Regions from separate parts of the Vagococcus carniphilus genome, predicted to be linked through region 2. Evidence: riboswitches for the same ligand, from Rfam matches in the RefSeq annotation. Region 2 holds a riboswitch; each other region holds the start of a gene.

Region 1 (11,048 bases), 1.5 Mb from region 2:
ATGTTCACTTTACCATTATCTGCTTTTTCAATACCTTGTAGGTAGAAGTCTTTTTTGAGAGAACCAGCATTCCAGTAACCTAATTTTTGTTGTTTGCTGATACGATCAAATAGTTCAGCAGCATTTTCATCTTTCTTGAATGAAACATTAATTGGTTCAACAATAAATCCTTGACCAATTGTAAATTTCTCTAATGAGAAAGTAACTGTTTTTCCATTTGTTTCATTTTCAGTTAGAATTTTATCTGTTTTTACAGCATCTAATTTTGCTTTTGTTTCTTTTTCAATGGCATCAACAGCTTCTTTATCTCCTGCTTTGTTAATTAAAGCTTCAGTATTTTTTAAGATTGCTTTGATTTCATCTTGTTGTGTTTCACGGTAGTCTTTTAAATTTTTATATGAATTTAAAGATTTAATAGTTGCTTCTCTATGAGCAACTAATTCTTTGTATCCTTTTTCAACAACTGTAACTGTTAATTCCGATTTTACCTTATTAATGCTAGCAGTAATAACTGCTTTACCAGGTTTAACCGCTGTAATTTTACCAGTTTTATCAACAGTTGCTACTTCTTTATCAGAACTTGACCAAACTAATCTTTTTGCTTTATTTTCTGGTTTAACAACAGCTTCAACTAATTCGCTATCCCCTGTCGTTAACTCTAATTCACTTTTAGCAAGTTTAATCTCTGTTTGAACCACTATTTCGTCAACAGAAATAGTAAAATCAGGCATTTTAGAGAAGTAGCCTTCTAGCATATCAGCATTTAAATTAGGTTCTCCAGGTCCTGAAGCCGCTAAATCACTACCTAATTTAGATCCCCACCAACTAGTAAAAATACCATTTGGACTAGTAAAAGTATGATCTCCAGCCTCTTTGAGTTCAACGTCAAAAGAATTTTTTGTCGCTAAATCGTATTGACCAGAACGTCCTTTAAATTCTTCTGATTTATTATTTTTATATTCTACAAATGAGCCTTTTCCGCCCCAAGCATTTGGAGCTGGATTATAGATAGTTGCTAATTTGAAAACTGGTAGATTGATACCTTTAAAACTAACTTTGGCAGTATCACCAACAACAAAATCTTCGTCAGGATTTGTTTTATTTTCAACATTCACTTCAATAAAACGTGCGTCAACTACTCTATGTAATGAAGAAATACGACCTTCTTTATCAGTAGCTTCTACACTAATGATATTGCTTCTATTTTCTAAATCAGCAGTAAATTCTCCATCATTACCTTCAATTTCATTACCGTTTACTAAAACACGAGTCGATTCAGCATCTGTCGCATTTACTGTAAATGAATACGGTGTTGTTTCTCCTTCTGAGTAATAAATAGTGTCATAATGGCGCCAATTCATTAATTCATCACTTAATGTTATTTTAGATTGTCCATCTTGACCAACAACAAAGACAGCGTATCCTGTATTAACAGGTGAGATTGCTCCCCATGTTTTATCTTTATAAGTTAGAGCGTCATAAGTCACTTGAACCACACTTGTACCAGGCTTAACGGCTTTAACTTGTGTTTTTTCAGTGCTTTCAGTATCACTTAAAGTAACACTATCACCAGAAATAATTTCAAAATGGAAATTTGGTCTAGCCACATCGTTTGCAACATTATTTGAAACAATTTGTTCAACACGCCAAGGTCTTAAATCAACTGTTTCATCAACATTCAACGTTTTTTGTTGGTATTGTAACCAAATATCATTTGTAAAATCATCATAAACAGCTGCTTCTGTTTGTACACCTAGGTAACCAGACCCTAGACTTAAATCATCTTCACTACTTTTTTCTTCAACACTAACAGCAGTGTTCTCTGTTGCCAAAGCTTGGAATGGAATACCAACAAAAGTAGATAAAACCATCGAAACCACTAACAATAAATTAAAAAACTTTGAATTCATTTTTTTATTCATTTTCTCTTTCCTTCCCTAAAAACAATAATAATCGCACATCATGCGACATAACAAAAAAACTCTAACTTTATCCTCCTCCTACAAATCAAAATAAAAAAACTACCTCTTTGTAAAAGGTAGTTTTAAGGATTCAACAAAAAAGTTGCTCTTATCACTTTTCTCCTACAAAAAGTTAGAAAAACGAAAAATGGTCGGTCTCCTGACTTAGCTTCTTCTTACTCCCAAACCTTCCAGAAGAATCTCTTCCGTGGTTTCATTGGTTTCATCTGCTTCACAGTAGGTAGGTCTGTAGAGGAATTACACCTCTTTCCCGTTACCAATACGTTTTATTCATTGTGCTTAAAAATAAAAAAAGCACCGTTATTGTATTGTACTCTATTTTGAGGGGGTTCGTCACCCATTTAAGATTGTGAAAAAAGTTATTTTACAAATAAACTCTCTTTTTTTATAAAAATAGACTTATTGAAAATAGTTTTGAAAAAAGTTGCTTCTATAGATAATAAAAATAAAAAAAGTTGATGAATAAGCGCTATCACTAAGCGAATGATTAAAAACAGATTAAAAGTTATGAAAACTCGAGTGCTTATTCTTGTTTATTTCTTGGTAAATGATGTATAAGTATAGTGGAAGTATTCGTAAAAAGAATAGTTGATATTCATTTTACGAAGGTGGACAAACTAGTACCGTGAAATTTACAAAATAAGCATCTCTTTTAGACTTTTAAGAGTACAACGTAATTTCTAAAAATAGTTTAATAAAAATAAAGGACGTGGAATATGAAAAAGCGTACAGTAAGTTTAGTTGCTTTACTCATTTTTACGGTATCTTTAAGTGGATGCAGTTTTAAAAATGAAGCTAAAGCTAGTTCGGCATATGAAGATAAGGAGTCAATTTATTTCTTTAATGAAAAAGAAATAAAAGATAGTAATCTAGAATCAAAATATGCTAAAAAAGATGTCTCACCTAAAAACGTGATAGACAATACAAAAGAATATTCTGGTATCTACTCTCTTCAATGGGAAAGCAAAAAAGATGTAGCACTGGATAAAAATCTTTTAAAAGTTAATGAGGATGGAACTTTTATTGAATTGAGAGTACTTAAGGACAATTCAGAAAAAACAACTACTCATTATTATGTTGATAAAAAAAATAAAGTACATACTAAAAATGCGATTAATTATGAGTTACTAAGTGGTTATGTCGTTAAAGAGAATAATCAAGTGTCTTTAAGCTATGCTGACTCAATCAGTTTTTACAAAGCAATTGATCAAAAAGGTGAAGAGAAAATTTCACCTCTATCTCAAAACTATCATTACCAATTACTAGATGACAACGAAGCTCAAACATCTTTTTTTGTTAAAGATGGTTTTGAAATAAATGCTAATGGAGATTCTGTTCGATTAGTAAAAGTTGTCCCTAAAGAAACACCAAAAGAGTTAACTGTAACTCCTCTTGAAATAAATAATTTTTTAAAGAAATCTCAAGAAAATTTAGCATCAAAACATTATGAGTTTAACAATATCAATGATTTTATTCAATTTATGAGCCCTCAAACTGCTCCAAGCGATGAAGTAAAATTACTTGATATTACGAGTTATCAAAATGTAGAAACTGAAAAAGAAAATCATATAAAAGCAAAATATGCTTTTTCAACAACTTCTTCAAATAATGGAAACAAAGTAACTAATGTTTACTTATTTGATGGTCAAAATATCTATTTTTCAAATGATGAAACGTCAACTACATTTCAACTATTTTAATTAAAAAGTCAGCTCCCTTTAAGTAGAAAGTTTATCTTCTATTTAAAGGGAGTTTTTTATGCTTTCTTCTTTAATTTAGTTATAAAAATCACAACTAGTATTGAAAACAAGCTATTCTATCCCCTATAATAAAAAAGATGGTATAAAAATCAAGAAGAAAGATGTGGGTAAATGAAGAAAAAGTTATTTGTTTTGTTGAGTTTGTTTTGTATCCTAATAGTAGTCTCCTTCCTCACGATTAAAAAGGTAAAGAGTGTTGCAGGACCAGTACCTGAAAAGGTAGAAAAAAGAAAAGAAATATCAGCATCTAAAGAAGTTCTTGCTGAAAAAAAAGAAACTACACCTGAGAAAAAAACAGTTTTTGATGAGGCTCAAGTTGTTACTAAAGAAGTACATCCTAAAGTTACTCTAACTGGTACAGAATTGAGCGAGGACGCATTACCTATTGGAACGGTTGTCAAAGTCAAACCTGTACAAGGACAAGATCAGTGGGTAGAAATTATTAGCGATCCTAAAAAAGGATTTATTGAAAAAGATATTCTTGAACCTAGAGAAATTCATATAGAACAAAGAGAAGAAAAAAGAAAGCCTACTTTAACACAAGAAGCTTTTAAGGAGAATTTAGATAAAGATTTACAGGAATTTGTTAAAGAAAAAGGCGGAGATATTAGCATCTACGCAGAAGCTGTCGATCAATCATTTTCATATAGTTACAATGGCGATAAAATCAATCGAACAGCAAGTAGTATTAAATTACCATTCATTACTTATTTAATGACATTGATAGATGAGAAAAAAATTGATTTGAATACTCAATTAACTTATACAGCTAACTTTAAACTTGATGGGACAGGAATTATTCAGTTTGAACCTGTTGGCGGTCAGTACTCTGTTGGTAAATTAGCAGAATTAGTAATTAGATACAGTGATAATATTGCGTATGTTATGCTATTAAACTACGTTGGTGAGCAAGAATTTATTAATTATTTAGGACGTTTAGATAGTGCTTCACCGAATAATAGAGCCTTTTCTAGCCCACGAATTCTAACTAAAGCAATGAATTATGTATACACTCACCAAGATAAGAGTAAAAATATTAACACGCTATATAATTGGTTGCAACAAAGTATTTTTGATGATGGTGTAGCAGTTGGGTTACCTGGGGTTGATGTCGCCCACAAAACTGGCTGGATGCCAATGTATGCTGTAAGTAATGATATTGCTCTTGTTAAAGATACTAAAAAACCCTATTTTGTGACAATTATGACTGGTGGTTATGATGAATCTTATAGTGAAAAATCAATTGGTGATATCGCTAAAATTGTTGACAATCAAGTGCTTCAATTAAAATAGAAAAGGAAGTAATGCATGCAAACTAAAAAAATTATTCTATTTTTAACCTCTATAAGCTTGATTGCTTTGACTGGTTGTCAGGTAAAAAAAGATGTTAGTAACGCATCACAAGAACCTCAGAAAAAAATAAGTTACTTTTACAATGAGTCTGATATAACTTTAAATAAAATGGGATTAAAAGTACCAAAAATGGATGTCTCCCCTGCTAAAATTATTGAAGACACAAATAAGTATGTAGCTACTTATCTACTTGAAGGTGACATTTTAAAAGAGACTGGTTTAAGTAAGAATATCATTACAATAAATAGTGATGGAACGTTTATTGAGCTAAGAGTATTGGATACCGGTCCATCTTTTCATTATTATGTAGATAGCTCGAATCAATTACAAAAGAAGAAAGCTAAAAATTATGCACTTTTAAGTGGTTATGTTGTAGAAGAAAATGAGTCAATTTTTCTAAGCTACAAAAATGCAGTTCAAAATTATAATGCGCTAAATCAAGAAGGAAAAGAGAACCTCTCTCCCCTTCCACTGGAATATAATTATCAAACGTTTGATTATACTGGTTATAAAAGTGCGGTCTTTCAAAATGATGCTTTCGAATTCAATTTAGGGAATAGTGACTTTCTAAAGGCTGAAAAGATAGATGAAGTTCCAAAAGAATTGAATGTTACACCCCTTGAGGTGAATGAAACTCTTAAAAAAAAGAAGAAACAATTAGCTAATGGCGACTATGAATTAAATCATTCAAATGACTTAATTCAACTATTTAATCGTAAATTTTCTGATTCTGAACAAATTGAATTAGTCGATATTAAGAAGTTTAACTCATTTAAAACAACTGATAATGAATCTAAAAAAGCTGTCTATGGCTTTTCCACTACACATAAAGATGCCGAAACTGATATAAAAGAAAAAACAATTTATCTCTATGATGGTGAAAAAATCTATTCTAGCGATAATCAAGAAAAATTGGTTTTTGAAGAAGTTGAGTTTTAAGGAGGCTTGTAAAATGAATGTAACAGATATACTGGAAAGCTTTCTTTTTAATAAAGATTTAATACGCATATTCCTTTTAATATTAGCTATAAGTTTTTTAAAATTAATAATCCAACTAATACAAGCTAAAAAAATAAACTCTAAAATTAATGATTTAGCAAATAATTCAATTGAATTAACCCCTGAAGAATTCATGTTAATAAGAAATAAACGATTGTACGATGAAAAAGCAAGACACGCAAATATTAAAAATTTTCCAGGAGTATACATATTACATAATAAAACAAAAGATTTATATTATGTTGGACAAAGTATTAAGGTCTTAGATAGAATTGGTAATCATTTTAAAGGACGAGGAAATGGCGACGTATACGCTGATTTTAAATATGGTGATCAATTTACAATTCAGACAATAGCTCTTGAAAATTCAGAATTTAGTAACTTAAATGATTTAGAACGTTATGCTATTCGATTTTTTGGTGCATATGAAAAAGGATATAATAGAAATAAGGGAAACAAAAGTAAATGATTCCACAGTAAGATAAATTTATTTTTGAAGAAGTCGACTTAAAAAAAGTTTTAGTTATTACATGCTGATGTGGTGACTAAAACTTTTTATATTTTGGTGTTATCATTAGTTTAATGACTTTATTGAAAAAGTTAGTTAGGAGGAAAAATAATGAGTGATAAAAAAAGTGGTATTATTGTTGTTTTATTGATTATTATTGCCTTTGGAGGAGGCTATTTTTTAGGTGTCTCAAATAAAAAAGAACAACAAATTCTTGAAGAAATTAAGACGTTAAATAATAATAACAAAGATGAGAAAAAAGATAAAAAAACAGTAGCCACAACAAAAGAAGAAACAATTAAAGGTAATTCTACTGAAGAAACAAAAGAGATTGACAATAAGCAAGTAGCTTATGACAAAATGCTTTCATTAAAAGGAACTTGGGCTGTTTGGCAAACGGATAATAATTTTACAATTCATGAAGATGGAACATGGACTACTCGCCCAGTTGGCCCTGGTGGAGACCGCAACATTCCTGTTGAAGTTCATTCTTATGATGAAGAAACAAATACTATTTATTTGGATACAGATGGCAGACCTACTGAATTAACCATTATTAGTAACACAGAGATAATCATTGACTCAGGGAAAGGACAATCATCGACGTTTGTGTTTATAGAGTAAAATTTAATTTAGTATATGTATAAACACTTTACAAACAGAATGTACGTTCGTATAATAGGTATGTAGAAATGCTTATTATTTAATTTTTATAAATTTTTAAAATAAACTAGTTGCAAAAATAAAAGACAACATATAGAATGAGGATAAGAGAAAGTGCTAGTATCTCTACGGGGACTAGTGCGGAAAACCTTCATTCTTTGGAATGGGTTTTTTTTTGTTTGAAAAAATTTGAAGATTTAGACGGTCAGTTGGGTATTCTTTATAAACGCGGATTACAATTTGAAGACTATAAAAAGGCTAAACAATATTTGCTGACAAATAATTATTATAATTTAATTAATGGTTACAGTAAATACTTTATGGATTTAGAAATAAATAAGTATTTACCAAACGCCTCATTTGATGAAATTACTCATTTACATTATTTTGATAAAGAATTGAAAACAGCTTTTTTTACAGCAATTACTGAGGCTGAAAAACATTTAAAAAGTATCTTAGCTTATCGTTTCTCAGAAGCTTATCCAAATTGTCAATATGCTTACTTAAATACTAGTAATTATGATACTTCTAAAATTTTAGAGTTAGGATGGCTTATTTCAAAATTAAGCAGTTTAATAAATCAAAATAAAAAAAGGAATAACGGAAACTCTATTCGACATTATTGTAGAACGCATAATGATGTTCCAATTTGGGTATTGATAGATTATTTAGATTTCGGGCAAACAAACTCAATGTTAAAAAGCTTACCTACCGATTTACAAAATAAAATAGCCAAAAATATTTGCAGTTTTATATCTGAAAAAACAGTTATTAATTCCCCTTTTACACCTGAAATAATGTTATCATTTACAGAAAATATAAGAGAAGTTAGAAATATTTGTGCTCATAATAATCGATTGTTAGATTTTAAATGCAAAGCAGATCTGAAACATTATCCTGATATTCATTTAAAATACGATGTTCAACCTTCCGATAATAGAAAGGATGTATATAGTGTTTTCATTATTCTTCAATGTTTTCTAAGTAATGTTCAGTACGCAACTCTTCATAATACTATTAAAAAAGAGTAAAAACTTTAGATAATCAGTTAACATCAATTAGTATAAACAATATTCTTGAATCATTGGGGTTTCCTAATGACTGGCACCTTAATGTCGAAACGTTGAGATATTAAAAATACCCACTATTTACTATGAATTAATGATAGTAGTAAATAGTGGGTATTTTTTTATTCAGTTATTTCTTCTTACCTTCATCCTCGTCCATCTTAAGAACAGCCATAAATGCTTCCTGAGGGACTTCTACTGAGCCGATTTGTTTCATACGTTTCTTACCTTCTTTTTGTTTTTCAAGAAGTTTACGTTTACGAGAAACATCTCCACCGTAACATTTTGCCAATACGTTTTTACGTAAAGCTTTAATGTCAGTACGGGCCACAATTTTAGTTCCAATGGCTGCTTGGATAGGCACTTCGAATTGTTGTCTTGGAATTAATTTTCTTAATTTGTCGACGATGGCTTTACCGCGCTCATATGCAAATTCTTTATGAACGATGAAGCTTAACGCATCAACTGTTTCTGTATTAAGAAGAATATCCATTTTAACTAGCTTACTTGGTCGGTAACCAATTAATTCATAGTCTAAGGACGCATATCCTTTTGTACCTGATTTTAATCTATCAAAGAAGTCGAAAACAATTTCTGATAATGGAATATTGTAGACAACATTTACTCGGTAATCATCTAAATAATCCATTGTTACGAATTCACCACGTTTACGTTGTGAAATCTCCATAACAGCTCCAACGTATTCGTTAGGTACCATAATTTGTGCTTTTACGTAAGGCTCATCAACAGAATCAATTGAACTTGGTTCTGGGAATTCAGCCGGGTTATCAACGACAACTGTTGTACCATCAGTTTTATTCACATGATAAATTACAGATGGTGCTGTTGTAATTAAATCTAAGTTAAATTCACGTTCTAAACGTTCTTGAATAACGTCCATATGTAATAAACCTAAGAACCCACAACGGAAACCAAAACCTAGTGCTTGAGAAGTTTCAGCTTCAAACTCTAAAGCAGAGTCATTTAATTGTAATTTTTCTAAAGCTTCACGAAGATCGTTATATTTAGAAGTATCGATTGGATAAAGTCCACAATAAACCATTGGATTCATTTTACGATAACCTTCTAAGGCTTCAGTTGCTGGGTTATTTGCTAAAGTGATTGTATCCCCAACTTGAGTGTCTTGAATATTTTTAATGCTGGCAGTAACGTAACCTACGTCCCCTACCATTAAGAAATCACGAGAAACAGCTTTTGGAGAGAAAATCCCTACTTCTGTTACTTCGTATTCTTTTCCATTTTGCATTAACTGGATAACATCTCCCGGTTTTACCACGCCGTCCATTACACGAACGTTTAAGACAACTCCACGATAAGCATCATAAACTGAGTCAAAAATTAACGCTTTTAGAGGTGCTTCAACGTCTCCAGTTGGTGCTGGTACGTATTCTACGATTTGCTCTAAAATATCTTCAATCCCAATTCCAGCTTTGGCACTAGCAAGAACTGCTTCACTTGCGTCAATTCCAATAACTTCTTCAATTTCGCCACGTACTCTCTCAGGATCAGCGGCAGGTAAATCAATTTTATTAATAACTGGTAAAATTTCTAAATCATTATCAACGGCTAAATAAACGTTTGCTAAAGTTTGCGCTTCAATTCCTTGGGCAGCATCTACAACTAAAATTGCTCCCTCACAAGCAGCTAAACTTCGGGACACTTCGTATGTGAAGTCTACGTGCCCTGGCGTGTCAATTAGGTGAAAAATATATTCTTTTCCATCTTTCGCATTATACGTTAGTTCGACTGCATTCAATTTAATTGTAATGCCTCGTTCTCTTTCCAAGTCCATTGAGTCCAACAATTGAGCTTGCATCTCACGATCAGAAACAGTTTCTGTCTGTTGTAAAATGCGGTCTGCTAATGTCGACTTTCCATGGTCAATATGTGCAATGATGGAGAAATTACGAATAGATTCTTGTCTTTTTTTCATTTCCTCAAAATTCATATAAAATCTCCTACTTTCTTTTCAATCAGCATTTTTAATTATACCAAGCTTTAAGCAGTTTTTAAAGTATTTTAAGTAGGTCTTTGTTATAATAAGGATGAAAATAATTTGAGGTGTGAAATAATGGATAAAAAAGAACTAAAAAATTCTCTGTATTTGAAGAAAGTTGAACTGAAACACTTAAAGCAATTTAATGAATTACTTCGTTATGTGTTCCAAGTAACAGATTCTGATATTGAGGAAGGTGGTTATGAAGATGAATCTGAAATCATCCGAGCTAAACGACCTGTCCTTCGTGAAGCTGATGTCTACGGCTTCTTTACCCATGAAGATCGTCTGATTTCTCAACTGGCTATCTACCCTTGTGAGGTAAACATTCACGATACGGTTTACAAGATGGCTGGGGTAACGGGTGTTGGAACTTACCCTGAATATACAAACTTTGGTCTAATGAGTGATTTAATTTCTCTTGGGCTTGAAAAAATGCGTGATAATGAACAGTGGATTTCTTATCTATACCCTTATAGTATTCCCTACTATCGTCGTAAAGGCTGGGAAATCATGTCTGATAAAATTGCCTTTGAGATTAAAGATTCTCAATTACCTAAACGTGTTGATGTTCCTGGTTACGTTGAACGAGAAGATATTAATCATGAAGATGTTTTTGTGGTGTATGATCAGTTTGCTGAACAAAACCACGGGGCAATGATTCGCCAAGACTTAAACTGGGAAGAATATTGGCGTTGG
Region 2 (11,048 bases):
TAAACACAGCTAGTATGGAAAAAGTTCTTCTTGGAGAACTGGGACAAATGAATACTCGTTATCGTATCGATATTACAGTTGATGAGTATATTCAAAATATATCTGGAAAAACAGCTGAACTATTTGCTTTAAGTTGTTTTCTAGGCTGCTATGAAAATGGTGGTTCAACTAAATTAGCTTCTAATTGCCGTGAAATCGGTAAATCAATTGGATTAGCTTTTCAAATTGTTGATGATATTTTAGATTACTCTCAAACAGAAGAAACAATTGGTAAACCTGTTTTAGAAGATGTCAAACAAGGTGTTTATAGCCTACCTCTCATTTGTGCTTTAGAAGAAAACAAAGCTTTCTTTGAACCGATTTTAATAAAAAAAGATCAAATGACAGATGAAGATACTCGAGTTATTCATGAAGGTGTTATTACTTATGGTGGTGTAGAAAAAGCCTATCAATTAGCTGATCACTATACACAAACAGCTTTAGATTTAATTCAACAGCTACCGAATAATAAAGCTAATACGAAACAAACAATTTTTGATATTACTAAACAAATTTTAACTCGTGAAAATTAAAAAGTTTTTAGAATGCCTATTCGGGTTCTAAAAACTTTTTTTATTATAAAAATGAAGTTAACCAATTATTACCACTAATTCCTGTTAAAGACATTGGTTTTTCTGACACGCTGCCACTAACAACTCCATCATTTAATGGAATAAACGAAGCTTTTGGAAAATAAAATTGACAGCCTTTTTGATAGGCGGAGTCCCCTATAATAATATCATACGATCGTTTTTCTGCTGCAAGTTCCTCAATTGTTGAGAAACCAACTGCTTTATCTTGGTAAAAGTATGCTAAATTTTCAGTTGGCAAGTAAGTTCTACTAGTAACTGATTGACACTCAAATTCTAATTGAAGCATCTTCTCTAGTCCTTCATTAATAGATGGGCGACCTAGTAAAAGAACGTGTTTATTTTGTAAGGTTCTTTCGATATCCCGTACTTCTTCATCCCTATCGATTAATTGAATATCACAAAACGGAGTCAATTGTTCGATACATCTCTCAAATCCTAACCTACCAATTGGTAAATCAACTATATAAGGCATTTGATAATTTTTTTGTAACCACTTAGCTAAGTCCAATCCTTCTTCACTCACTACCCAATTAACTTGTCCTGCTAGTATGCTAGAGAAAGCATCTCTAAGGTTCCCCTCAATAACATTTAATTCATAGTTATTCCATGCTAACTTTTCTTTTAACTCATCAATATTAATAATATTTCCTAAAGTTAGTTTCGTAAAACCAATTAAATTAATCTGATTTTTAGGTGTTCTTTCTTTTGTTTCATTTTCCAAGAAGTAATTACCAGCATCCATTAGTCCTTTTGAAATACCAATAGCAGCCTCTTCAAATCCTTCTGTTATAAATGGAAGGACAGAAATATCTTCCATCTTAAGCGATTCTGACAACTCTTCATAATCACCATGAACAAAATGATTTAAAGGAGAGCCCATCAAACAAACATCCTCTTTACCATCATGATGCTCACAAATAAAACTAAGAATGTCTGATGTCCCACCAAGGGATAAGTCAATGTCTGAAAAATGCGTATAATAAAAATTAGATTGTTTAGCAAGTAAAGAATTGTCAGCAAAAGAATCCGTACAACTACCAGGTGTGTAGAGAACTCGTAAACAATTCCAATCCTCAATTAAAGAAGCAACTCCAGCAATATCACTCGCTAAAACAGGTAATTTAAAAATTTCTTTCTCAGATTCAACATGTTTTCTTGGCTTTTTGTCCGCCAATATATTGGCTATCTCTTTTATCTCTTCTTTACTATTATGCTGACATTTAGCTATTGGTCCTCGCCAAATTTGAAAAAAAGGAAGCGAATAAGTTGCTTCCAACTCAAGCACCATCGAATCATAGTCTGTTTGAATAATATAATCCGAACAACCTGCAAATAAAACAATTCCTTTAATATCTGGTAGTAGCACTGCCTGCTCTACAGTTTTTTCTAACTTACTGTAAATATCTCCCGTTAAATAATCTGTCTGATCTAACTGGCATAAAAAGACGTGATCCAAAATATCTAGCTCACCTTCTTGAAAATAAAAAGTACGCAAGCAAGAAGCTGGACCAATACAGATAATAGAAACATCTTCCAATTCTAATAAACAATCAGTCACACTTTTAGTTTCTTTTCGACAACTAACTGGCATTTTTTTTTGCTTTAACTCAACCATGTATTAGGCCCTCTTCTTCTACTAATGTTTCTCGCCATTCATACAACTCATCTTCATCAAAGGGTGTGATCATTAAATCTTTTACAGGTTGTTTAATAGCCTCACAAATTGTTTCAAATTCTTTTGTTGCAAGTGATTCTGGGTATTCTTCGACAACTGTTTTTTGTTGATAATCTGCTCGTTTTAAAAAGTTTGAATCATGAATAACTCCTGTACATTTTGCATGAACTTTTCCTAAATAATTAGAAACGATTTTTTCATCCATCTCATCTTGATAACGATTTAAGATAATACCACCCATCGTCTCACCCGTTTTATCAAAATGAATCAAACTTTTCATAATATTATTGGCTGCATAAAGAGACATAAAATCTGATGAAGAAACTATGTAAATTTCTTCTGCATAGGCTTTTCTCATTGGTAATGAAAAACCACCACAAACAACATCACCTAAGACGTCATAAACAATGAAATCCCATTCTTCTTCAAAAACACCTAAACGTGTCAACTCTTTCATCATAGTTGTAATGCCAATCCCTGCACAGCCAACTCCAGCAGTTGGGCCTCCTGCTTCCACACATTGCGTTCCATAAACACCATCAAAGACTAAATCTTCTCTTTTAATCTCTCTACCTTTTGCTTTAATTTGTTGTAAAATAGTAGGTATTCTTTTTCCTACCAAAGTTCTTACTGAATCAGCTTTTGGATCACATCCAATATGTAAAACTCGGTATCCCTGTTTAGCTAATGTTGCTGAAACATTACTTGCTACAGTTGATTTACCAATACCACCTTTACCATAAAATGCAATTTTTTTAGTCATTATTCTTACCTCCCATATACACACAAATTTGATGATTTAACTCTGGTACTTCTTTAAGACTTAAATCACATTGGTACAATTCATTTAACATTTTTTCATTAATAACATCTTTAGCTTCTCCAAATGTAAAACGGCCGGATGCCTCCAAAATACCTGTTTTATCATCTAAAATTAAAGCATGATCTGGATTATGCGTTGTCATAATGACTGCATAACCTTGTTTTTTTAATTCTTTTATTTTTTCTACTGTTTTATATTGATTGCCAACATCTAAGTGGGCCGTTGGTTCATCTAATAGAATAATTGAAGGGGTTTGAATAAGTGTTCTTATAATCGCTACTCGTTGCCTTTGTCCACCACTTAAATCAGCATAAGAATGATTGGCAAATTGACTTAATCCAAATTCTTCTAACAACTGATCTACTTTTTCATAATCTTCTTTTCTTGGTTGACTAAACATCCCTAAATAAGGGGCTTTTCCCATTACAACATAGTCTCTCACTGAATAAGAAAAAACAGATAATAATTGCTGTTGAACATATCCCATCTCTTGAGCGACCTCTTTTGGATTCATTCGATGAATTTCTGCGTCATTAATTTTTACCGTTCCACTAACAGGAGTTAACAGATTGACTAGGCAATTTAACAACGTCGATTTACCTGCTCCATTTGGTCCTAAAATGACTAAACTTTCACCACTATGAAGGTCAAAATTAACATTAGAAAAGGTAGGAGCTGATTTAGGATAGGCAAAAGATAAATTCTTTACTTCTAATTTCACACTAATCGCGTCCTTTGCTTTAATAATAATAAGACATAGAATGGAGCTCCTATTAATCCTGTCAAAATACTTAATGGTAATTCTGCAGAAGTTAAAACTCTTGCTAAAGTATCAACTACAATCATAAAGATGGCACCAAGTAAACAAGCTACTGGGAGTAATCTACGATTATCATCTCCTATAATCATTCGTCCTAAATGAGGTATAACTAACCCTACCCAACCAACTGTTCCACTAATTGAGACAGAAGACGCTGTTAAAAGTGTTGCCCCTAGAATAGCCAATGTTCTTACGCGAGTCACATTGATTCCAAGTGTTTTTGCCTCTATAACTCCTAATGACAAAATATTAATTTGCCAACTAAGAGCTAATAACAAAACAGTTGCAAATAAAATCACAGGAAAAATCCTAACTAAGTCTGTCATTGAAACTTTTGCAATACTTCCCATTTGCCAATAAGTGATTTCTGCTAGCTCCGTTTCAGCATCAGCCATGTATTTAATCATTCCTAAAATTGCTGTCATTAATCCACCTACAATAACACCTGATAAAACTAAAATAATCATCGTATTATTACGAACAAGTTTAGGAATAAACATTGCTAACCAAACAGCAACTAATCCACCTAAAAAGGCAGTTAATTGAACAAGTTGGCTACCAACACCTAGTAGAATACCTGCTGCTGCTCCAACACATGCTCCCGCTGAAACACCTAGCATATCAGGAGATACCAAAGGATTTCTAAAAATCCCTTGGTAAACTGCTCCTGACAAAGCTAAACTACTACCTATTAAAATAGCAGCTAAAATTCTTGGCAGCCTTAAAGTAAAAATAACACTTTCTTCCATTCCTGAAAGACTCTGATCCAGCATTTTTCCTTTAATTAAGAAAACCCGTATAACATCTTGTGGACTAATCCAATAGCGTCCAATGCATAAAGCAAGCAAAGCTGTAACACCCAGTAATAAAGTCATGACTAAAATCAACCATTTCACATTCCATTTGTTTATGTTGTTCATGTCTTCTTACCTCTTATTTACTTTCTTTATTCGCCTCACGATTTGTTATAAAATCCATATCATCAGCTGATAAATTGTAATCAAAGAAATCTTTGTAGAATATTTTAACTTCTTTTTCAAAGTCCGCATCAGAGAAAATTTCTGGTTGAATTTTAGATGCCATGTAACGAACCATTAATGGTGTTTCAACTCCAGCAACATCCCAACGATAGATTCCTTTTGGTGTTTTATAAACTTGTTTTTTCTGAACTGCTGAAATTTTACTCCAGTCCTTACCTTCCATCTTATTATCATATAAATCACTTGGTTTAGATTCATCAAAATTAGTTAAGAAAATAATATCAGGATTCCATTTATAAATTTGTTCCATATTTAATTCCACATTACCTTTTCCAACTAAATCATGAGCCACATTTTCGCCACCTGCTAATTCAATGACTGTATCATTAACATACACACTAAAAGATTGTAATTGTAAGGTCTCGCCTCTCATAAATAAAACTTTAACTTTATCAGCCTCTTTAACTTTATCTTCTTTAGATAATAAATATTCATGTGCTTCATCATAGTTTTTATTAATTTCATCTGAACGTTTTTCTTTTCCTAGTAACTGACCAACAGTTGAAAACCCTGCTTTTAAATTATCAATCGTATCACTGTTAATCATAACTGGAGCAATTCCCAATTTTTCAAGTTGCTCTCTTTCTTTTGTTTGACTATCCCATAAAAGAGCTACATCCGGTTTAACATTAGCTATTTCTTCCATATTGATACCGCCATTATTATCAATGTAAGACGTATCTATTTCTCCCATCTTAGGTTCCATCTTAGGTAAAATCGAAATATCATAAGCTTGTTTTGTTCCTTCTCTTGCACCCATAATATGATCTGCAGACCCATCAACAGCATAAACAATAGCTGACCATGGAAGAGGTGTAATGGCCATTCCATTTATTTTTTTAGGAACCTCAACCTTGTTTCCAGCAATATCTTCTACTATATGAGTCTCTTCTTTCTTCGTTTCCTTAGTCTTAGTACTATCTTGAGTTGAACCACAACCACCTAATAATAGCGCAGTACTTAATGCCATTCCCATGAATAATTTTGTTTTACTTGTCATTAAAAAAACTCCTTTATCTTTTTTTATAAACAAAAAAACCAAGGAAACCTAATAAACAGTTTCCTTGGTTTTTCTTTACATGAATTAATTAATTAATACACCATAAAAAAACCACCTAATGAATCCGTTAGGTAAGCCTATAAAAAAAGGTTGATGTATCCTGACTCAAGTTCATCGTAAATAATCTTACTTCCCAGTTTTATCCAGTGTATTAAACGATTACGTACTCCCTCTTACAGTGGCGGTCACCGTGTTGGTTTTTAACCAACTTCCAATCAACCAATCTTTCAATAGCCTCATTGTAGCACCGATGAGAACCGCTTTCATTAGAGATTGATTAGTATTTCACTTCACATTATCTTTGATCAACACTTCTCTTAATCATCTTGTTATCTTATCTAATGATCAAATTTTAATCAGATAGTTACACCTTGCATTCATGCTCTAAGCCCGATATAATCGGATAGACACACAAATTTGTGCAAAATAAAAAAAGTGAGGGATTACATGATTACTGTATCAAACGTTAGTCTGCAATTTCCAGATAAAAAATTATTCGAAGATGTAGATATTAAATTCACACCAGGAAATTGTTATGGGTTGATTGGCGCAAACGGAGCTGGAAAATCAACTTTCTTAAAAATCTTATCAGGAGAATTAGACCCTTCAACAGGAAGCGTCACACTAGGTCCAGATGAACGTTTAGCAACTTTAAAACAAAATCATTTTGACTATGAAGAATACACTGTTTTAAACACTGTTATTATGGGACATAAACGCCTTTATGAAGTGATGCAAGAAAAAGATGCTATTTATATGAAAGCTGATTTTTCAGATGAAGATGGCATTAAAGCAGCTGAACTTGAAGGTGAATTTGCTGAATTAAATGGATGGGAAGCAGAACCTGAAGCTTCAAGCCTTTTACAAGGATTAAACATTCCAGAAAGTCTACATGATTTAAAAATGTCAGAACTAACAGCTGGACAAAAAGTAAAAGTTTTACTAGCGCAAGCTCTTTTTGGTCAACCTGATGTCTTATTACTAGATGAGCCGACTAACGGATTAGATCGTGACTCTATTGCCTGGTTAGAAGAGTTCTTAATCAACTCAGAAAATACGATTATTACTGTATCCCATGACCGTCACTTTTTAAATAAAGTATGTACTCACATGGCAGACTTAGACTTTGGAAAGATTAAATTATTCGTAGGTAACTATGATTTCTGGTTAGAATCAAGCCAATTAGCAGCTAGACTTCAATCAGATCAAAATGCTAAAAAAGAAGAAAAAGTAAAAGAATTACAAGAATTTATTGCTAGATTTAGTGCGAATGCTTCTAAATCTAAACAAGCAACATCACGTAAAAAAATGTTAGATAAAATTGAATTAGATGATATTCAACCTTCATCAAGACGTTACCCATTCGTTGGCTTTAAAGCTGAACGTGAAATCGGAAACGACTTATTACAAGTAGAAAATATTTCTAAAACAATTGATGGTAAGAAAATATTAGACAATGTTTCCTTTACACTAAGAAAAGATGATAAAGCAGCCTTTATTGCAAAAGATGACATCACAACAACTGTTCTTTTCAAAATCATTATGGGTGACATGGAACCTGATTCAGGAACTGTTCGTTGGGGTGTGACAACAAGCCAAGCTTACCTACCAAAAGATACTTCTGATGAGTTTGATACAGATCAATCAATTGTTGATTGGTTACGTCAATATGCATCAAAAGAAGAATCTGATAATACTTTCTTACGTAGTTTCTTAGGACGTATGTTATTCTCTGGAGAAGATGTGCTGAAATCAGTTAACGTTCTTTCAGGGGGAGAAAAAGTTCGTTGTATGCTATCTAAATTAATGCTTTCAAAAGCTAACGTCTTAGTTTTAGATGATCCTACAAATCACTTGGACTTAGAATCAATCACTGCATTAAACGATGGCTTAATTGCTTTTAACGGCTCTATTTTATTTGCTTCTCATGACCACCAATTTATTCAAACAACAGCAAATAGAATCATTGCTGTATCTGATAATGGTGTTGTTGACCGTGCGGAGACAACTTATGATGAATTTTTAGAAAATGAAACAGTCAAAGAACAATTAGCAAAAATCTTTTAATATAATAAAAAGCTGACTCACTTTACTTGAGTCAGCTTTTTTTATTTGTATATTGCCCAATAACGAATGGCTTCTTGCTTTAAAAACTCTTCTTTAAATTCTTTAACTGTATGACTTTTTTTCTTCGTATCACTTGGATTATTTAACCAAAACGTATTTGTTTCCTCGTTGTACCCAGATAATACCATAATATGACCTATCTCAGTAAAATAGCCTGGTTTTACAGAAATAATAACAGGATGACCTTTCATTAAATGAGCTTTTACAAGCTCCATGTTATCTTCTAAATCAGCAAACAGATAATTATGCTCTTCTGCATACATACCGAAGATACTCCATGATGTTCCTTGATCTTTAGAAAAGAATCGATTGCCTGACCATTTTAAAATATCTAAAGGTGTTTCTTCTTTTTTGTCTAAATAAGAGGAAACCATTGCTAACGAGGCTATTGCGCATCCGTTAATCTCCAATGTATTTTGAATAGGATCCCCATCTTCTACCCCATAATAAGTATCTTTCCAACGTTTATCTGTTTGTAAAACTAATGGTATCTCCATTCGATTTTTAAATTGATTAGCACTTATTTTATCATTTACTTCCTCTAAATAAGTCTTTTTAACTACTTTTTTCTTAGCTAACTCTTGTTTTTTCTGCTGCTCTAGAGCAACTTCTGCTTGTTTAGCTAAACAATCGTTTATATACATTGAAAAAAAGCCAAAGACTATCGTTAAGATGCCCAAGGAAAGTAACCAAACCGGAGTCTTCTTCTTCATAAAATTCCCCCTGACTCATCTTAGTTTTTACCCTAGTTCCCATTATGCCAAAGTTTGATCTCTTTTCATACTGTAATCTCTTATTTTTAGTTAATAAAAAAACCGCAATAATTTGCGATTTTTTATTTATCAATACCAAAAGAAAAGACAGCAATTGCCCCGTAACCTGTATGACTTGAAATCGTTGGTCCCATTGGCAATAATTCAACATCTTTCACATTCAATTTTTTAAGAATCAACTCTTTCACATAATTACCTGCTTCTAAATCTCCTGCGTAGGCAATTAATAAAGTTTGACTTTCTTCATTTATAATCGTGCGTTTAGTCTCGTCGACAATTTTTTCTAATGCCTTTTTTCGACCTCTAACTTTCCCCACACTAATTAATCTTCCTGCTTCATCTATATGAATAATCGGTTTAATTTTTACTAAACTTCCTATTGTAGCTGATGTTTTGGATATTCTTCCTCCACGCTCTAAATGATTCAAATCATTAACCGTTACCCAAGAATGGACTTTATTAATAGTGCTATCTAACCAGGCTATGACTTCTTCTAAGCTTTTGCCTTGATCTCTTTGGTTAATAATTTCTTTTATTAAGAGACCTTCACTTAAACAAGCTGCTTTAGAGTCAACAATTGTAACAGGTAATTTTCCATTCTCTTCTTCTAACATATTTAATGCAGAAAGAGCATTATTAAATGAGCCACTCAAATTAGATGAAAAAGCTAAATAAAGTAACGGCTCCTCACTACTAACATATTTTTTAAATACATCAGAATAAGTACCAATATTTATTTGAGAAGTACTAGGCATAGCACCTTCTTTTAGCTGTTCCATAAACCAGTTATAATCAAATGTTTTTCCTAAATCATCTACATATTCTTTATTATTCAAATTAATAATCATGCTAACTAATTGAATATCATTTTTTTCGATATAATCATAAGGTAAATCGCAACATGAATCTACCAACAAATCAAATTGTCTTTTCATTTTATTACCTCCTCCTTTCATCTTACTATCATTTATAAAAAAAAAGAAGAAGTTTTTTAACTTCTTCTCCAATATATTAGACTAAACTTGTGCCCAGACACTTTCTAAGACATTTGTTTGCGTTCTATCAGGACCAACTGAAAAAGTTGAAATTCTAGCCCCAACCAATTCAGAAACACGATGTACATAGTTTCTCGCATTTTCTGGTAATTCAGCCAATGTTTTACATGATGTTATATCTTCTGACCAACCAGGCATTTCTTCATAGATTGGCTTACAACGAGATAACTCTTTTAAACTAGCTGGATAATGATATATTTTTTCTCCATCTAACTCATAAGCTGTACAGATTTTTACAGTTGGTAAACCTGTTAACACATCTATTGAATTTAGAGATAAATTAGTAATTCCTGATACACGTTTAGAATGACGCATCACCACAGTATCAAACCAGCCGACACGACGTGGACGACCTGTTGTTGTACCGTACTCACGTCCAACCTCACGAATTTGTTGGCCTGTTTCATCAAATAGTTCAGTTGGAAAAGGTCCATCACCTACACGTGACGTATAAGCCTTACAAACCCCTACTACTTTATTAATTTTAGAAGGTCCAACACCACTACCAATTGTAACACCACCAGCAACTGGATTAGAAGAAGTAACAAAAGGATATGTTCCTTGATCGATATCAAGCATCACGCCTTGGGCTCCTTCAAATAAAACACGTTTACCTTCATCTAAAGCATCATTTAAAATGACTGAAGTATCTGTCACATACTGTTTTATTTCTTGTCCATATTGATAATATTCTTCAAAGATTTCTTCAAACAACAAAGGTTCTGAATCAAACATTTTAGTAAATTGACGATTCTTTTCTTCTAAATTAACGCGCAAACGTTCTTCGAAAATTTCTTTATCTAAAAGATCAGCAATTCTAATTCCTACACGAGCAGCTTTATCCATGTAGGCTGGTCCGATTCCTTTAATAGTTGTTCCTATTTTGTTTTCACCCTTAGCATCTTCTTGAAGTTGATCTAATTTAATGTGATAAGGTAAAATCACATGTGCTCGATCTGAAATTCTCAGATTAGTTGTCTCAATATTGTGATCAGCTAAATAATGTAATTCTTTTACAATCGACTTTGGATTAATGACAACTC
Region 3 (11,048 bases), 750 kb from region 2:
ATTTCACTTTTTCAAAACGTCTATGTTTTGGTAACTTTAGTGATAGAAAAACCTAACGTTTCTTCTAAAAACCGAAGAACAGCTATAAATGCTTCTTCCATTGCTGATAAATCTCCTGTTAAAACCACTGTTCCACTAAATCGGTCAACAAAGCCTACTTCAACATCACCGGCTTTAAGAGCTGTATCAACAGCAATAATAGTTGCTTCACTAGGTGTAATGGTTAGAATCCCTATAGCACTCTGTCCATCATTGATAATACCTAATTTATCGTAGCTATCTTGATTAGGATTAGCTAAAATGTGGGCCATCGTGACTTGTTTTCCTGGAACATATTCTTGGATTAATCGTTGTTTCTCTTCCAAGCTGCTCCCCCTTTCACTCACTCAATTTAATAGAACTTAATGTTCTACCTCAATTATAGCGTAAAAACTAATCTAGTTTAAAATAATTTTGAAACAATTTGTCTAACATCTTCTTTAGTAGGTGTTTTTGGATTAGTTTTAGTTGTTGGATCTAATAATGCTTCCTCACTAATTGTTGCTAAATGAGGAGTTACATCATCTTTTGTAAATCCAGCATCTATAAAGTTAGCTGGCATATTTAACTTCGCTCTTAATTCAGTGATGCGATTAACTAAACTTCTAACTGCCACTTTACCTTTAGAGTTAGATAAACCTTGTTTTCTAGCTAACGTTGCGTATCTTTCTAGAGCTCTTTGATTCTCATTACTATTATATTGTACGATAGATGGTAACAAGATACCATTAATTCGACCATGTGCTAAATGTAATTTACCACCTACAGTATGTGCAATTCCGTGACATAAACCAAGAGAAACTTGATTAAATGCAAGACCTGCTAGACATGAAGCATAATGAACTTTTTCTCTTGCTTCGCTATCTTTTCCATCAACATAGGCTCTTTCTAAATACTCAAAGATTAACTCCACAGCTTTTTCTGCTAAAGCATCAGAGAAGTCAGTTGCTTCTGTTGATACATAAGCTTCAAGGGCATGTGTTAAAACATCCATACCAGTATCAGCTGTAATAGTTGGAGGTACTGTTTCAACAAGACGTGAATCTAAAATAGCAATATCTGGTTGTAACAAGTCATCCACTAATGGATATTTTAAATTTTCTTTTTTATTTGTGATAACTGAAAAGTCTGTTACTTCTGAACCAGTACCACTTGTTGTTGGAATGATAACTAAAGTTACTTCTTTAATAATATCTAATTTCATTCCCATTAATTTAATCGCTTTGGCTGCGTCAATCGCAGAACCTCCACCAAGAGCAACCATAACACTTGGATTAAACTTGCTTAGCTCTTCTACTCCACTAACAACGTTTTCAATTGTTGGATCAGGAACGATGTCCGTGAAGATAGCGTGTTCGTTTGAATCGTTTATGTTACTTGTTACGAAATTAATCATGCCTGATTCAACCATGAAATTATCAGTAACAACACATATACGTTCGTTTTGAAAATCGTTTAATTTTGTTAAAGCATCTGTACCAATATAAATATCTGTACCGAATTTTACTTGCTTCATTTTTCCACCTCCGATAATAAAAAAAGCCACCAAAAAAAATTCCTTAAATAAGGATTCATTCGGTAGCGTCATTGCCAACTATTATATTTTAGAAAACAAAAAAGGCAAGGACAGCACCCCTTTGTGCTACAACCTACCAGAAGTAAGTATCTCCATTTGCCATTTGTTTTATCAAAACACAAATCGTTGTGTTTATTCAGTATCCAATTATGGTGATTACTGTTAAATAAAACAATAGGTTAAATGTTAGAACTTCTTACTGTATTTATTCTCTAACTACCACTGTTTTGCCTCGAAACAGTAATTACCATGTCGTTAATTATTAGAAAGACCTGACTTAAAGCTTACGCTTATTACAGTGGCGGGACCGTCTTGGAATTTCACCAAAGTTCCATCTAAAAAATAACATTTCTCAATCTATAGCCCGATTCTATCATACTTATTTTTTTATTTCAATGTTTTTTTTAATCATTGTAAAAAACTTGGCTATTTCTTCTGTAGCTTACATCCATTCTGTTTTCTCGATAGTTAACTAATCTTGCAGCAGCAAAGAAATAATCAGATAATCGATTTAAAAATTTTAAAACTTCAGGATTGATTTCGCCTTCTAAACTCGCTGCTACAACAATTCGTTCAGCTCTTCTTGCGATTGTTCTTGCAAAATGAAGTTCACTTGCAACTGGATCTCCACCAGGGATAATAAATTCAGTAATTGGTGGTGGTGAAGCTAAGTATTTATCAATACAACTTTCTAACCACTCAATAGATTCTGCACTTGTTCGATATCCTTTTGTGCTATTTGGTGTCGCCATATCAGTTCCACAATCAAATAGAATTTGTTGAATTTCACCTAAATCTTTTTTGACATCAATGCTACTTTTCATATGACTAACAATAATCCCAATAAAAGAATTTAATTCATCAATTGTTCCGTATGCTTCCACACGGTTAGAACATTTCTTTACTTTTTCGCCACCAATAATACTAGTTTCACCTTTATCTCCTGTTTTAGTATAAATCTTTGCCATTATTCATCCTCCTCTTTTCCTAAAAATTTAAGCAATTCTTCTATTCCTTTATCATCATAAGAAGACACATGAAAAATCTCTCTTGCTCCAGCATTTTTTAATGCATGTGCCGCACGATTAACCTCTTCTTCACTGTTTGCTTTATCAATTTTCGTTACAACACCAATAACGGGTTTTGAAAACATGGAAGCAAATGCTGGTGGAAATGTATTAAATGACTCATCAACACTTTGAAGAAGACCAATATAGTCCACACTGCTTGAGGTAACTTGTAGCGCGCTATAAAACTGGCGTCTTTGGATAAACTCTCCTGGTGTATCTACTATAAAACGATTGGATTCAATCGCTTGGGTTTTTGAATAGACAATTTCGTGTCCTTCTAAACGTTGGGTTAATGTTGTTTTCCCTGTTCCAACAGCACCAACAAACATTATTTTTTTCAATCAATTCACCTGCTTATTTTATTACTTACGATTTGGTTATTTTTGCTGTAGAGACATTCAACATATTTCTTAGTGTATCACTAACAGCTTCAATTGCTGCTTCCACTGCCATCACATCACCGGCAATAACTAAAGTTCCACTAAATCTATCCATGAAAGCCACTCTAACATCTGCTGCTTTGACAGCAACATCTGAAGCCACAATAGCTGCTTCTCCTGGCGTAATAGTCAGAATTCCCAATGCTTGTTTATCATAGTCATGTAAACCAACTTTAGCGTAAACACGGTCATCTGGGTTCGCAATAATATGTGCAATCGTTATCTGACGACCTGGCACCGATTCTTGAATAATTCTATTTTTTTCATTCATTTTTATGACCTCTATTTTCTTAATTTAAAATTTATATAAATACCAATCTGGAGAAGATTCAATTCCCTTCCAAAGATTTCTTGGTATGTTCAACTTTTGTCTTAACTGCCAGTCAATTCCTGTACTTGGAAGTTCAATCAATTCTCCCTGTTGTATCTTTTTTGCCCAATCAGGAGTAAAAACAAAGGGTCTACAAGCTGATACTAAATCAGAAAACTCTAACGCTTCTTCCACTTCTTCAGATTGTAGTAAGTTACCACAACCAACTAGAGGTGTTTTTTCAGCAAATCTCTTCAATAATCTCAACAATTCGATTTTTTGTCCGTTAATCTCTTTTTTTTCTAAGGCATTAGAGCTCGTTATGTGAAGATAATCCAAACCTTTATCATCCAACATTTTTAAAACACCAAGCGCTTCTTTGAATGAAGCATCTCTTTCTTCTTGAGTTCCTAAAAAAGCGTCTTCTAAAGAAATACGAACACCTAAAGCGAAAGGCTTTACTTGATTCATTGCAACAACTTCTTTTATTTGATCAATTAATACTTCTAAAAAACGTAATCGATTCTCAAGAGGTCCACCCCATTTATCCTCTCTTAAATTCCAAGTTGGCATTAAAAATTGATTGGGTAAGTAGGAGTTAGCTGCATGAATCTCTACTCCATCAAATCCTGCTTTCATCGCACGTAAAGTTGCCTCTTTATAAGCCAAAATAATTTGTTCGATTTCTGAATCTGTCAACTCACGATATTCTTTTCCTTCTGTTAAACGACTGGAAGTTTGGCTCACGCACACAGGTTTAAAATGTTCAACCTGACCTTCTGCCATTGCCCCTCCATGGTAAAGCTGTAAAAATATTTTAGTATCGTTTTGCTGAATGACGCGAGGTAACTCTTTTAAACTTTCAATATAATGATCATGGCTAACGCTTAAATTATTTCCATAAGATTTGCCCTCTTGATCAACATAAGCTGATGCTATAACAATAGCCCCTACATCCCCAGTTCTTTGGGCAAAAAAAGACAACTCATCTTTTGTTACTTTACCATCTGGCGCGTCTTCCATTGTAGAGATAGGAGCAAACACTAATCTATTTTTCAGTGTTACACCCGATTGTAATTGAATAGGTTCACTAGCTCGCATGTTACTCCTCCTTAAATAAAAAAAGGCACAAAAAGATGAATGTCTTTTTTGCGCCCTTGCAATTAAACCCACTTCATCGTGAGTATTTGGTCAATTTTTCACCATTATATCAAAAATTAAAGATATCGTCCACCTTCCATCTTTCAGACTTTGTTAAATATGAGGTTGATAATCATTATCAACTATGTTCATTTTTTAACATTTTAATTGATTTCACAGTAGATAAGGCTTACAATTGGACATGACAATGGCGTCTACATTACAAAATTTATAATTGTAGGTGATAAAATGTTATTAGAAAAAATTCACAAATCTGGAATTGTCGGTGCTGGTGGTGCCGGTTTTCCAACCGCTAAAAAAATGAATGCAAAGGCTGAGTATCTAATCATCAATGCCGCTGAATGCGAACCTTTGCTAAAAACTGACCACTATGTCATGAAACATTTTGCCGAAGAATGTATCAAGGCCATTACTGAAGTTGGAAAAATGGTAGAATGCGAAAAAATTGTTATCGCAACAAAAGACTACTACCACGAAGAAATTGCTTGCTTAGAGTCTGCAATAGAAAATCAAAACGCTCCTATCACAATTCACAAGATGAATAATTTTTATCCTGCTGGTGATGAGCAAGTTATGGTTTTTGAAGTAACCGGAAGAACTGTTCCGCCAACTGGTATTCCGCTACAAGTTGGTTGTGTTGTTTCAAACATTACAACAATGCTTAATGTTTACGAAGCAATGGAACATGACAAACCTGTTACTGAAAAATTAGTTACAATTACTGGAGCTGTTAATAAACCAACTATGGTTTTAGTTCCTGTTGGGACTCCTTTTTCTACTTGTTTAGAATTAGCAGGCGGTACTCCTCTTAAGCAGTTCATCTTTTTAAATGGTGGACCAATGATGGGTAAGATTGGTAACCATAACAACTTTAACGATCAAGTCGTAACTAAAACTACTTCTGGAATCATTATCCTAGAAGAAAAAGAGTATCTCTATCAATTACACGAACGTCAAATCAATCAAATCATTACTCAAGCTAAAGCTGCCTGTATTCAATGTCGATTATGTACGCAACTTTGTCCAAGATATCAGATTGGGATTCCGCTACATCCTCATCAGGTTATGAGACATTTAGCTACTAGTGATGTCCCTGATGATATTGATGATGATCCAGTTTGGAAACAAGCTATCCTATGTTGTGAATGTGGTATCTGTGAGGTTATTGCTTGTCCGATGTCTCTATCACCTCGTCAAGTTAACATTTATGTTAAACAACGATTGGCTGAAAAAGGCATTCGCTACCAATATAATGGTGAAGAATTAATCCCACAACCAATGAGAGAATATCAAAAAACGCCACCTAAAAATATCTTACTTAAAATGGGACTAGAAAAATATGTTAACAATGATCTTTCTGAGTTAATTACTCATGAAACGGAAGAAGTATTTATTCCATTAAAAATGCATATTGGCGCTCCTTGTAAGTCTGTTGTTAAAAAAGGCGACAGAGTTGAAAAAGGACAATTAATTGCTGATATTGATGAAGGTAGTTTAGGCGCACCAATACACGCAAGTATTTCAGGTGAAGTCCTATGTGTGAGTGACTCTCTAATTCAAATTAAAAAGGATGTGGCTTAATCATGGAAATAGATACATTAGGATTTTTAGAATTAAATAGTATTGCTAAAGGAATTGAAGCAGTTGACTATATGTTAAAAGTCGCAGAGTGTCAGTTGATTTCAGCTAAAGCTAGCTGTCCTGGTAAATACTACATTATTATTTCAGGTCGCGTGGATGCTGTGACGCAATCTATTGAAGAAGGAACACGAATTGGTGGTATGCATATTGTAGGAAAACTAATCATTCCTCGTATCGACCCTCAAGTTGTTCGTGCTATCAATATGACTCATGTACCAGATAACGCTCGAGCAATTGGGGCGATTGAATACTATTCAGCAGCAGGCTCTATCGTTGCCGCAGATTTTGCGGTTAAAGCTGCTAGTGTTGACTTAATTAGTTTACAATTAGCAACTGGAATTGCTGGAAAATCTTTTGTTGTTCTTACTGGTGACGTGGATGCGGTTAAAGCTGCCGTTGAAGCTGGTGTTGAAGGGGCAAAAGATGAAGCGATGATTATTAATCATATCGTTTTACCAAACCCTAGAAAAGAATTAATTGATAGTTTAGTCTTTTAAAATAAAAATGACATAACCGAAAAAATCGGTTATGTCATTTTTTTAATATCTATTTGGTATTGATAAAGCATTGAAGTTGGAGACAAGCTCTTTGGTATAAGAGTGGGAGGGTTGATTGAATATTATATCTCATTGTTAAGTAACTGCTCTATTTCCTCTAAATAAATTAAAGTTTGAGGTAAATTCAGACAATTTTCTATAACATAGTTAACTTGTATATCAAAAGGTAGCAGTTTCTGATATTTAATATTAGACATATGTTTATTGACCAAAGTAGGGTTATTTATTAAATAATCTACTAATACTTTTTTACTCCATACAAATTCTTTTGTTCTTTGAACTATTCTTTTTAAAGAATCTGGAATAATGTCAATAAATAGGGACATCTTGTTATCGTTATATTCAATTAGTTCATTAGCATAAATTATACTAAATAAAATCTGTAGGGTATAATTTATTTTAGTTCCTGCAAAAGTCCGAAAAGCTATTCTGTCATTTAAATAAATAACAAACGGATTTGTTAAAGATAGTTGCTGTGCCCTCAACTGAGTGAGTCCTTCTTGAACTTCACTATTTAAACTATCAATCCAATCAATATCCTTGATTAAAGCCAACATTTCATTAGCTAATAAATGACTAGTCTCACCTCCTAGTGAGAAGAATTTAGGAGGCTTCCCATCGTTTGCTGGAAGTACTATAATTTTTTTATTTTCATGATTAATCTCTTTAATTTTCCAAATTTTAGCACCCAATAGAATATTGCTATCTATCTCCAAAAATATATCTAGAGGTATTTCACCAATTTTTTTGACATCACTGAAAACACTATAGTTACTAGGCGTACTAAATTGAGAAAAGAAACGTCCCATAGTCAACAACGGTTCTGTAGCAACTCCAGTAATAAATTCTTCTCCAATCGACTCTATAAACTCTTCTTCTAAAAGATGAGTTACTATTTTTTTTATTTCCTCATCATTCAACCAGTTCCAATTTTTAAATTGCTGATTTAAATGAAACACAGTTTGTTTTTTTAATCCTGAATGCTCCAATAACATAGCTAATAACTGATGAGCAAATAAATCATAAGGCTTACTGGGACCATCTAATCTTTCTATTTCACTTCTTTCATACAAGGAAATCGCGGCTAATCCTTTTAATAAATCAAAAGGAGTCGTTGCAATGAAATGTAAAATACTTTTTTTCGTTTTTCGCCCACTTCTTCCCAACCGTTGACCTAAACTTGAAACTGAATAAGGTGCGTTATATTGTACAATACTATCAACTGCTCCAATATCAATCCCCATTTCCAAAGTCGATGTACAACAAATTGTAAATAATTGATTCTTAGCTGTTTTAGCAAAATTTTCAACATCTATTCTTGAATTTTTAGTTAATGATGAATGATGAGCAAAATAATTAACCGTTGAATTGTTCTTTTTTGCTTTTTTATTTAAATCAACTGATATAGATTCAACCAAACCTCGAGAATTTGGAAATATCAGCATACTTTCTTGCTGAGAATATTTATAAATTGCCTCAATACTTTTTTCTGATTTTCTTTGATCATTTTCAATAAAAAAATCTCTTGTTACTTCTAAATCATTTTTTGTCCGATCAATCAAAATATTAGTATCTTTATTATTTTTAAAATAGCTTTTGACTAATAAGCTATCTTCTGTATTTAGTGTTGCTGACATGCCAATATAGCGTGGCTCCTTCAGCATATATCTTTGGCATCTTTCAAGCATTGATTTTAGATGTAATCCTCGATTGCTATCTAAAAAACCATGAATTTCATCCACCAGAACCCATTCAACTCCCGCAAGTAAATATTGGGCTTCTTCTTTTCGTAAAGTTAGCATCGCTTCTATTGACTCAGGCGTTATCAAAAGAATTCCACTAGGTTTTTTTAATAATTTTCTCTTTTGTGCACTAGGAGCCTCACCGTGCCATCTTGTTACATTGATATTTAAATAATCACATAAATCAGACATTCGTTTAAATTGATCATTAATTAAAGCAATAAGAGGTGATATATATATGATTTTTATTCCTTTGTCAAAATCATTTACTTTATTAATCGCTGGTAAAAAAGCTGCTTCTGTTTTACCAGAAGCAGTCGGTGCACATAAAATTAAATTATTATCTGTTTTAGTCACTTGTTGAATAGCCGCTACTTGTATCTTAGTTAGCTCCTGCCATTTTTGATCGTAAATATACTCTTTGATTTCTCTTTTTAATAAACTAAAAGAATCCATCGCTAAATTACCTCAATTTCGTCGTCTAAGTTATCTTGATCTTTTTCAATAGGAAGTCTATCTTTACCAAATTTTTGTAAAATTAAAGAGGTATTATCCTCACTAGGATTTTGCCTTATCAAATCTAAAATTTCAATAAAATCTTTAATAACCGCTCTTGGAGTTAAAAATTCATCTGCTCCAGGACGATTTAACTGCTCCTCCATGTAAAGCTGAATTTCTGAATAAGAAAGGATAATTTCAGTTTGATAATGAATATTATAAATAGAAATTAAATATTCTAATAGAGTAAATATCTCTTCGTTAGTTAAAGGTTTTAAAGGTAATACTGTTCTATTAGTATTTATCAATTTAGAATCCATAGCTTTTTCATCACCAAGTCTTGTTTTTAAAGCTCCGTAGCTCGCTAAACCTCGATATTCATCGAAAACCGTTCGGCGTGTTGCACCAAAATTAATAAATAAATATTTCACTGTATTGGACTTACACTCATTATATATATTAAGAATCTTTTCATAATTTTTTTCCCTTGATTGCTTAACTGGTAATTTATAAAGATTAACTGCTTCATCAAAATTGATTACTAATCCAGCATATCCCAAACTCGCAAATAGTTCAGACAAATTTTTTAAAGCCTCATACCAGTTATCATCATTAATAATTTTACTAATTCCTAACTCTCTTTTGGACTCTGTTTTTGTTTCAATATCTCCTCTTATCCATCTTAAAGCTTTTAATTTTAATAATCTATCTTCTAAAACCAATCCCTCATAATATTTAACAATAGCTTGTCCTAATTCAAAAGATATTCCAACTGATGAAAATGAAGTTGTTACATCTAATATTTTATCAGTCATTTTTTTCTGATAGTCTACTGAAAAAATAGCTTGCGTTGAAACGTTTTCTTCGTTTGCAATAATACTTGCTAACTGATATAACCACTCTTCTAAAATGGTATTCAATGCGTTCCCATCTTGAGAAGTTTGCAACACAATGTTATCAACAATTTCACTATACAAAGCCTTTGCTTTACCATCAGAAGCATAAAATCTTCTAGTCGGTGTTAAATCTATAGTTGAGACAACAAAGTTTTTTTGAAGAGCTATAGATTCAATTGTCCTTAACATAAAACTTTTCCCACTACCAAAGTCCCCCACCCAAAAGCGAATATCACTATTACCACTTGAGACATTTTCTAAAATCCCCATTACTTCAGTTACTTCACTACTCCTACCAACTAATAAATGTCTAATTCCTCTAATTGGTACGACTCCTGCTTCTAAAGCACTAATAATATTGTTGGCTTCTTTTTTATTTACCTTACTTTTCATTCTCGATTACCTCCTTAGCAAACTCTACATAATATGAATCAATTATTACATAATCCTCTTCTATTAATAACATTTGATCACCTAATACTTCATAAAACTCCTGGTTAATTTCTTTTAAAAACATATTCAACATTACTCCATTGTTTTTGGCTAATAATTCTACTTCAGAGATGGATAATTTTTCACTTTTTGTTAATTGAGAAATGAGCTGAATTGCTTGTTTTGAATAGTCTGATTCATTTTTATCAGTTTTATTTTCTATTTGATTTGACTGAAGTAATTCTTTTGTTACAACAATTTCACTAAAATCTTCTGATTCGCCCAAAAATAGATCTAAACTATTAATAGTCTCAGTTAATTCTTTTTTTGAATTTTCAATTTGATTTCTATCTAAATTTACTTTTTTTCTCAATGGATTTTTTAGTTTAAGTAAATAAGATACTATTTCTAATGACAAAGGTTCTTTTAGTTTTACCTGCTCTTCAAATAGAATCAAATTATCAGGATAAATATACTCCTCAATTGCCTTCTTTAAACTCATTGTCATTTTCTCGTTTCTAGCTATCTCAAAACAAGAAATCAATTTTAAATCTGTATTATTAGTATTTTTTTGTAATAGTTTTAGTGCTTTTAAATAATCAGTTGCCTCTTGTTCTTTAATCAAAAGTTGACACCAGAAATCATCATTTTCATGTATAAGTATATATTCAGAAATAACATTAGCA

The links. A riboswitch is a leader RNA that binds a small molecule or an ion and turns the genes downstream of it on or off. The one in region 2 is predicted to bind cobalamin.
Region 1: linked by a shared signal. The riboswitch ahead of H9L18_RS08230 (Ig-like domain-containing protein) and the one ahead of H9L18_RS00665 (ABC transporter substrate-binding protein) in region 2 are both predicted to bind cobalamin.
Region 3: linked by a shared signal. The riboswitch ahead of H9L18_RS11725 (1-propanol dehydrogenase PduQ) and the one ahead of H9L18_RS00665 (ABC transporter substrate-binding protein) in region 2 are both predicted to bind cobalamin.

Annotation. Positions count from the first base shown of each region.
Region 1 covers NZ_CP060720.1:1,662,957-1,674,004, reverse strand. The annotation lists gene H9L18_RS08230 (Ig-like domain-containing protein) at 1-1,922, opposite strand, end outside; cobalamin riboswitch at 2,095-2,299, opposite strand; gene H9L18_RS08225 (hypothetical protein) at 2,699-3,682, shown strand; gene H9L18_RS08220 (serine hydrolase) at 3,854-5,035, shown strand; gene H9L18_RS08215 (hypothetical protein) at 5,051-6,034, shown strand; gene H9L18_RS08210 (GIY-YIG nuclease family protein) at 6,048-6,563, shown strand; gene H9L18_RS08205 (hypothetical protein) at 6,714-7,226, shown strand; gene H9L18_RS08200 (Abi family protein) at 7,445-8,296, shown strand; gene lepA (translation elongation factor 4) at 8,463-10,301, opposite strand; gene H9L18_RS08190 (GNAT family N-acetyltransferase) at 10,425-11,048, shown strand, end outside.
Region 2 covers NZ_CP060720.1:133,666-144,713, forward strand. The annotation lists gene H9L18_RS00640 (polyprenyl synthetase family protein) at 1-572, shown strand, start outside; gene H9L18_RS00645 (nitrogenase component 1) at 616-2,247, opposite strand; gene H9L18_RS00650 (nitrogenase iron protein NifH) at 2,240-3,070, opposite strand; gene H9L18_RS00655 (ABC transporter ATP-binding protein) at 3,063-3,851, opposite strand; gene H9L18_RS00660 (FecCD family ABC transporter permease) at 3,848-4,870, opposite strand; gene H9L18_RS00665 (ABC transporter substrate-binding protein) at 4,884-5,990, opposite strand; cobalamin riboswitch at 6,122-6,327, opposite strand; gene H9L18_RS00670 (ABC-F family ATP-binding cassette domain-containing protein) at 6,498-8,117, shown strand; gene H9L18_RS00675 (C39 family peptidase) at 8,159-8,890, opposite strand; gene H9L18_RS00680 (DegV family protein) at 9,013-9,885, opposite strand; gene H9L18_RS00685 (adenylosuccinate synthase) at 9,967-11,048, opposite strand, start outside.
Region 3 covers NZ_CP060720.1:2,409,358-2,420,405, forward strand. The annotation lists gene H9L18_RS11720 (BMC domain-containing protein) at 21-365, opposite strand; gene H9L18_RS11725 (1-propanol dehydrogenase PduQ) at 443-1,555, opposite strand; adenosylcobalamin (AdoCbl) riboswitch at 1,828-1,975, opposite strand; gene H9L18_RS11730 (cob(I)yrinic acid a,c-diamide adenosyltransferase) at 2,020-2,583, opposite strand; gene H9L18_RS11735 (EutP/PduV family microcompartment system protein) at 2,583-3,026, opposite strand; gene H9L18_RS11740 (BMC domain-containing protein) at 3,052-3,396, opposite strand; gene H9L18_RS11745 (oxidoreductase) at 3,421-4,536, opposite strand; gene H9L18_RS11750 (4Fe-4S dicluster domain-containing protein) at 4,825-6,177, shown strand; gene H9L18_RS11755 (BMC domain-containing protein) at 6,180-6,734, shown strand; gene H9L18_RS11760 (DEAD/DEAH box helicase) at 6,857-8,992, opposite strand; gene H9L18_RS11765 (ATP-binding protein) at 8,995-10,323, opposite strand; gene H9L18_RS11770 (tellurite resistance TerB C-terminal domain-containing protein) at 10,313-11,048, opposite strand, start outside.